Regions from separate parts of the Vreelandella venusta genome, predicted to be linked through region 2. Evidence: predicted binding sites of a transcription regulator. Region 2 holds the regulator's gene; each other region holds the start of a gene.
What was found. Region 2 encodes FNR, which switches genes on or off when oxygen is low (the NO sensors DNR and NnrR bind a similar motif). Its sites were predicted from a motif close to TTGATNTANATCAA; they were not measured.
Positions count from the first base shown of each region.

Region 1: a site for FNR is predicted at 840-853, ahead of IR195_RS02235 (xanthine dehydrogenase family protein molybdopterin-binding subunit). Genes of this name have one in related genera too.
Region 3: a site for FNR is predicted at 1,613-1,626, ahead of IR195_RS06850 (OmpW/AlkL family protein). Genes of this name have one in related genera too.

Region 1 is NZ_CP065135.1:453,142-455,411, reverse strand. It holds gene IR195_RS02245 (N-carbamoylsarcosine amidohydrolase) at 1-232, shown strand, start outside; gene IR195_RS02240 (MarR family winged helix-turn-helix transcriptional regulator) at 274-756, opposite strand; gene IR195_RS02235 (xanthine dehydrogenase family protein molybdopterin-binding subunit) at 965-2,270, shown strand, end outside.
Region 2 is NZ_CP065135.1:3,471,325-3,473,594, forward strand. It holds gene hemN (oxygen-independent coproporphyrinogen III oxidase) at 1-715, shown strand, start outside; gene fnr (fumarate/nitrate reduction transcriptional regulator Fnr) at 774-1,526, shown strand; gene ttcA (tRNA 2-thiocytidine(32) synthetase TtcA) at 1,513-2,270, opposite strand, start outside.
Region 3 is NZ_CP065135.1:1,453,446-1,455,715, forward strand. It holds gene IR195_RS06840 (DUF3549 family protein) at 1-102, opposite strand, end outside; gene IR195_RS06845 (YqcC family protein) at 389-721, shown strand; gene IR195_RS06850 (OmpW/AlkL family protein) at 873-1,499, opposite strand; gene putP (sodium/proline symporter PutP) at 1,762-2,270, opposite strand, start outside.

The DNA of each region.
Region 1 (2,270 bases), 1.4 Mb from region 2:
GCTGGTCGCCATGGGCGTCGATACGCTGATCATTACCGGCTGTTCCACCAGCGGCTGCATTCGCGCTACCGCAGTGGATGGCCTACAGCACGGTTTTCGGGTGATGGTAGTACGTGACTGCGTGGGCGACCGCCACCCCGCGCCCCATGAAGCTAACCTGTTTGATATCAATAGCAAATATGGGGATGTGATTGGACTGGACGAAGCACTGGGGTACTTAATGAAACGCTAAGAGTGCCCAAAAACGCAGCTGAAATGGGCACCACTGGTGTGTCATTCGTCCGCGTTCATTTTTTTCAGCAGATGCATCAAAGCGATCCGCTCTGCCGGGTTGAGATTTTTCATGGTCTGATCACTGATCTGCTTGGCACTGGGCACCATGCCCTCAACCAATGCCGCACCAGACTCAGTGATCACCACCATAACTTTACGCTGATCATTAGGATCGGTGGTAAGCGAGATCCACTCACGTGCTTTAAGGCGTTTAATAACACCACGGATGGTGGCTGGATCAATCGCCGTGACGTTAACGATATCAGTTAACGAACTGGGACCTCGCTCCATCACCGTGCACAGCGTGACAAACTGAATGGCCGTAAGCTGTTTATCGCTGCTGTAACGCTGAAAAATAGCCGTGTGCCGCTGGTAGGCTTTACGCAGTAGATGGCCTACTTGCTCAGAAAAATCATACCCCTGCTCTGAAGGCGTGGGGTGCTCGCCGGAAGACGAGTGTTTGAGCGCACTATCCGTTGTCATTCCATCTCCTTAATCATTAGCGACGACGTGTATCGAGTATGGCACTGGTTAACAAAATGATGCATCAACGTATTAAATACTGCTTGCGCTGGATCAATTCACCATGCTTTTATGGCGTACACGCTATAATTTTACCTTAATTATTGCTCGTTGATCACCTCAAATTCATCTGCATTGATTACTTAAAACGCTAGCGTGGGAGGCAAGCATGGCCGATAAATCAGACTATACAAGAGAGTCACTGCTGTATGGGTCTGATGTTCTGGTGATCTATCGCGACCCAGTTACACCCCCTAAGCCCGCGCCCGGACAGCCAGGTACACACTCAAACTTCACTCCCCATGAGCCTGAGATATTCATTGCCGTGCTGAGCGATAGCCGCATCGTGGCTTTCAACGGCCACGTAGACTTGGGCACAGGGATACGCACGGCGCTCGCTCAAATTGTTGCGGAAGAGCTTAGCGTCGCGTTCGACAGCGTCACCATGGTGCTGGGCAACTCTGTTGAAGCTCCCAACCAAGGCCCCACCATTGCCAGTGCGTCGATTCAAATCACTGCCGAACCTCTACGCCGTGCGGCGGCTCAAGCGCGGGAGTATCTATTAACACTGGCAGCAAAGCACTTTGACACTGAGCGCTCACTACTTAGCTGCCAAAACGGCGCTATTATGCCCAGTGATGATAACCACTCATCCGTGAGCTTTGGAGCGTTGCTGCGGGGCACCCGTCATGCATTAAAGCTTGCCGATGAGGTACCGCTTAAGCCGGTCAGCCACTATACCCTGGTCGGCCAATCGACCTCTCGCGTGGATATACCCGCCAAGGCCACCGGGCAATTGACCTTTATCCACGACCTACGCCTGCCCGATATGCTGCATGGGCGAGTGATTCGCCCGCCTTATGTAGGCCATGATAACGGCGACTTTATTGGTAACAGTTTAATCGCGGTTGATGAAAGCTCTGTGGCACATTTGCCGGGCATAGTAAGCGTCGTGGTGGTCGGTGACTTTGTTGGTGTGGTGGCCGAGCGTGAAGAGCAGGCTGCTGCCGCAGCCAGACAGCTAAAGGTCCAGTGGCGACCCATCGAAGGCTTACCTCAGTTGGACAACATAGAGCAAGCACTGCTCGACCTACCCAGCAAGCAGCGCATACTCCTCGATGAAGGCGGCCTCGACAATGCGCTAACCGCCGCGCAATATCCGCTCAATCGTCACTATGTGTGGCCTTTCCAGCTGCACGGCTCCATTGGCCCTTCGTGCTCCGTTGCCGATGCCAATGAAAGTGGTCTTCACGTATGGTCGGGCACCCAAAATCCACATAGCCTGCGCGCCGATCTCGCCCGCCTTACCGGTTTGGATGAAGGCGCAATCACCATTACCCGCATGGAAACCTCGGGTTGCTATGGTCGCAATTGCGCCGACGACGTTGGCGCGGATGCGGTGCTGCTTTCCCAGGCGGTAGGCCGCCCCGTCCGTGTGCAACTCACCCGCGAGCAGGAGCATACCTGGGAGCCTA
Region 2 (2,270 bases):
AAAAAGTTTTGCCGAGACGCTAAGCCAAGTTATCGAACTTAACCCGGCACGGCTGTCGGTATTTAATTATGCGCACATGCCCACTCGCTTTGCACCGCAGCGGCGTATTAACGAAACCGACCTCCCCAGCGCTGATGAAAAGCTGGCTATTTTGCACACCACCATAGAAATGCTGACTAACGCAGGCTATGTGCATATTGGCATGGATCACTTTGCACGACCTGACGATAGCCTAGCGATTGCACAGCGCAACGGTTCCTTACAACGCAATTTCCAGGGCTACTCCAGCCATGCACAGTGCGATTTAGTTGGCTTAGGCGTATCCGCCATATCACGGATTGACGACGTTTACGCACAAAACCCGACTCAGCTTGATCAATATGAAGCAGCCTTAGATAAAGGTAAGCTGGCAACCATCAAAGGATTAAGGTTAAATAAGGATGACCTAATACGAAGAGACGTGATTGAACGGCTAATGTGCGACATGTACATTGATCTTGCGGACGTTGGAAAGCGTTGGCACATCGATGCTAGTGATTATTTTTCCACCGCAATTGAGCAATTGAAGACAGCTGAGCAAGACGGCTTGATCACTCGCCATCAGCAAGTTATTAGCGCCACTCCCACTGGACGGCTGCTGATTCGCCATTTGGCGATGGCCTTTGATGCTCACCTAGCTGACCAGCCTATTCAGCGCTACTCTAAAATTGTATAAGCTTGTTGAGACGTCTTGCCTCTGGGCCTATGATGGCTAACGAGAAAGGGAGACCTATATGCCACAACCCGCCAGCCAACGACGCTCACTGCTGCAAGAGGCGCGCTGTCAGACCTGTAGCCTAAGCTCGCTGTGTCTGCCGCTTGCCTTAGAGCTTGAGGACATGAGCCAGTTTGATGCCATCATTCGCCGCCGCTCACCACTCAAAAAAGGCGAGCCCCTGTTTCGCCAGGGTGATCACTTCACCAGTGTGTATGCTGTCCGCTCAGGTAGCCTGAAACAAGTGACCAGTGAAGGTAACGGCAATGATCAGCTGACCAATTTCTACCTTCCCAGCGAACTAGTGGGATTGGACGGAATTGATGAAGAGCACTACCCCGGTAGCGTCATTGCCCTGGAAACCACCACAGTGTGTGAAATCCCATTTGACCGCCTGGACCTACTTTCCGAAGAACTGCCCGAACTACGTGGCCAGCTTTATCGGAGTATGAGCAAAGAATTGCGAGATGACCGACGCATGATGCGCTTGCTATCGCGCAAGACGGCCGATCAACGACTAGCCAGCTTTTTAGTCACCCTTTCAGACCGTTTTCGTCGACGTGGATACTCGCCTTATAGCTTCAGACTCTCCATGTCCCGCGCCGACATCGGCAATTACTTAGGCTTGGCAGTAGAAACGGTCAGCCGTATTCTTAGCCGCTTTCAACAGCAAGAGGTGGTAGCTGTTTCAGGGCGCGAGGTTAATATTTTAGATATGCGCCGCCTCATCACGCTAGCTGAAGAGGAAGAGCAGTCGGCTAGTCCACGCTAAGCGCCTGAATACGCCCTTCCATCAACGCCGCTTGTTTGGCTTCAAGGCCAGCAAAGTCAAATAAACGGCGGTCTGCTAGCTGGGAAGGCGCTACATTGGTCACCGCTTTAAACATGCTTTCTAGGCGTCCTGGATGTTTTTTATCCCACTCAGCCAACATATCTTTGACCACTTGGCGCTGGAGATTGGGCTGAGAGCCACATAAGTTACAGGGAATAATGGGGAATTCCATTAGCCGAGAAAACTCTGCAATATCAGCCTCTTTGCAGTAGGCAAGGGGGCGAATGACAATATTTTTGCCATCGTCAGATAAAAGCTTGGGAGGCATTGCTTTCAAAGTGCCACCGAAGAACATGTTAAGGAATAACGTTTCTAAAATATCTTCGCGATGATGCCCTAGAGCAATTTTCGTTGCTCCAATTTCCTCAGCAAACCCATAGAGCGAGCCACGCCTGAGTCGAGAACAAAGTGCGCAGGTCGTTTTTCCTTCTGGGGTTTTCTCTTTCACCACCGAGTAGGTATCACGCTCTAGAATGTGGTATTCAACCCCCACTTTATCTAGGTACTGGGGCAATACATGTTCAGGGAAACCTGGCTGTTTCTGATCCATATTAACGGCGACCAGAGAGAAATTAACCGGTGCGTTGCGCTGCAGGTTAAGCAGTATCTCCAACATCGTATAGCTATCTTTGCCGCCAGACAGGCACACCATCACCTTGTCACCTTCATCAATCATTTGATAAT
Region 3 (2,270 bases), 2.0 Mb from region 2:
CGTTTCTCGTGGGCAGTCTGTTACTCGTCGTCCCATATGGTAGAGAGAAACGTCCGCGCCGCTTCGGGTAAAAAACTCATCAAGTGTCTGGATTGGTTGCATGACATCCTTCCGCATTTCAAGCCTGCACTCTACCTTGCTGATGTGTCACTGTCAGCCGCAAACGCTGATTAATCCGTGCTTTATTATCAACGTGGTTAAAAATTGCACAACTTGGTGTAACCCGCATGAGAGTAACAGTAGCGACATCTTTCCATAGTTTATCCACAGCCTCTTGCAGGTTTTCTGTGAATCTGTGAATAAGGCACAAATTCCTGCCTGACGGTTGGCAACTTACTCACAGTGCTGGGATAATAAAGGTTCATAGATTTAAATGGAAAAGGTGCTTATGAGCGTCCATCAACAGCTTCAAACCGCGCTTCTTGAGCTTGAAGCCACTATGAAGGCCGCTAACTTATGGCGCATGCCAACGCCTGATATTTCGGCATTTAATAGCCAGCAACCCTTCTGTATCGACACGATGTCGCTGCCTCAGTGGATTCGATTTGTTTTTATCGCTCGACTAAATGCACTGATTGATGCCCAGGCTGCCATGCCTGCCAAGTGCGATGTGGCGCCGGCAGTGGCTGCCTACCTGATGCAGGAAAAGGTTCGTGCCAGCGACCAGCTACTGGTTGTTCGAGCTGTTGAAAAGATAGATCGGCTAGTGACTGAAAGCTAGGTCGCGCTAATGCGAGGAGCTGAAGCCTAGTGTGGTGAAGGTGTCAGCAAAGACAATGCCCAGCACCCTAAGAGCGGTACTGGGCATTTTCATGCGACTATGCAACTAGCACGGCGCAACTAGCACAGCTGTTTGCGCCGCCGTAATAGTGTTAGAAGCGGTAACTCAAGCCTGCCATAACCACCAACGGATCAATTTCCACTGTGCCTGCCGCGGCGCCGTTAACGGTCGCGTCAGTATCGATGTCGATATACCACGCTGCTGCGTTAAGTGCCCAGTTCTCATCGATTAGCAAATCGATACCCACTTGAGCAGCGGCACCCCAAGAGTCGTCCAGCTCCAGTTCGCCTATGGCTAGCTCTTCGTCAGAGAAAAAGGTGTAGTTAATACCCGCGCCGACATAAGGCTGTACACGCGCATCCGTTCCACCTAGTGGGTAGTACTGGAGCGTTAGAGTTGGCGGAAGGTGTTTGGTAGAGGCAAGATTATCCCCATTCAGAGCAATGTCATGCTCAAACGGTAGAGCTGCCAGTAGCTCGACGCCCATTTTGTCGTGGAAGCGGTAGCCCAGGGTAAATGCGAAATCGGTTTTGTCCTGAACATCAACCGCGAACGCGCCTCCGGCTAATGAACCGTTGTCGCTTTTGGGCTCCACTTTGGCAACACCCACGCGAGTAAAGAAATCGCCAGCGCCGTAAGCTAAAACTTGGCCGCTTGCCATCAATGTGGCTGCTGCAAGTCCAGTGGTAAGCAGTGTTGAAAGAGAGTTATGGCGCATAGCATCGCTCCTGACCATTGATGTGAGTCTTCGCAGTAGTGGTTAACGTGAACCGTTGTTCGGCGTGATCGCGAACCATGTAAAGAGTGTATCGAGGAGAGGAGGGCAGGTTATTGACCTGGGGCAAAGAGTGGAACTGCGCCGCTAAATAATGGGTTTAAAAAGAGCCTGTCAGAAGTGAAAAAGGCCTTCCCATGGTATGGGAAGGCCTCGATGATCAGCTTAATTGTTTAATTAAGCTGAGCGTGTCATTGACGCTCGTCTAGCGGTCAATATGCTGATATTCACCCGCATCGGCAGTAATGCTGCTAACCACCAAGATGGCAATAAAGGCAGCGATGAAGCCTGGGATGATCTCGTACACGCCGGGGCCACCCATAAATTCTCCGTTCCAGCCTAATGCAATCCAAATCATGACGGTTGCAGCGCCCACTACCATACCGGCAATGGCACCAGCTCCGTTCGTGCGAGACCACATCAGCGACAGAATGATCAGCGGGCCAAATGCTGCGCCAAAGCCAGCCCAGGCGTTACTGACGAGCCCAAGAACTTGGGAGTCCGGATTTGATGCAATTACAGCGGCTACCAAACCAACCAGTACGACACAGATTCGGCCCACTGTTACGCACTCTTTATCGGTGGCTTCTTTTCTTAGGAACAGACGATAGAAGTCCTCGGTCAGTGAAGACGACGATACTAACAACTGGCTGGAAATGGTGCTCATAATCGCAGCAAGCAGTGCCGCATAGAGGAAGCCGGTGACCAGCGGGT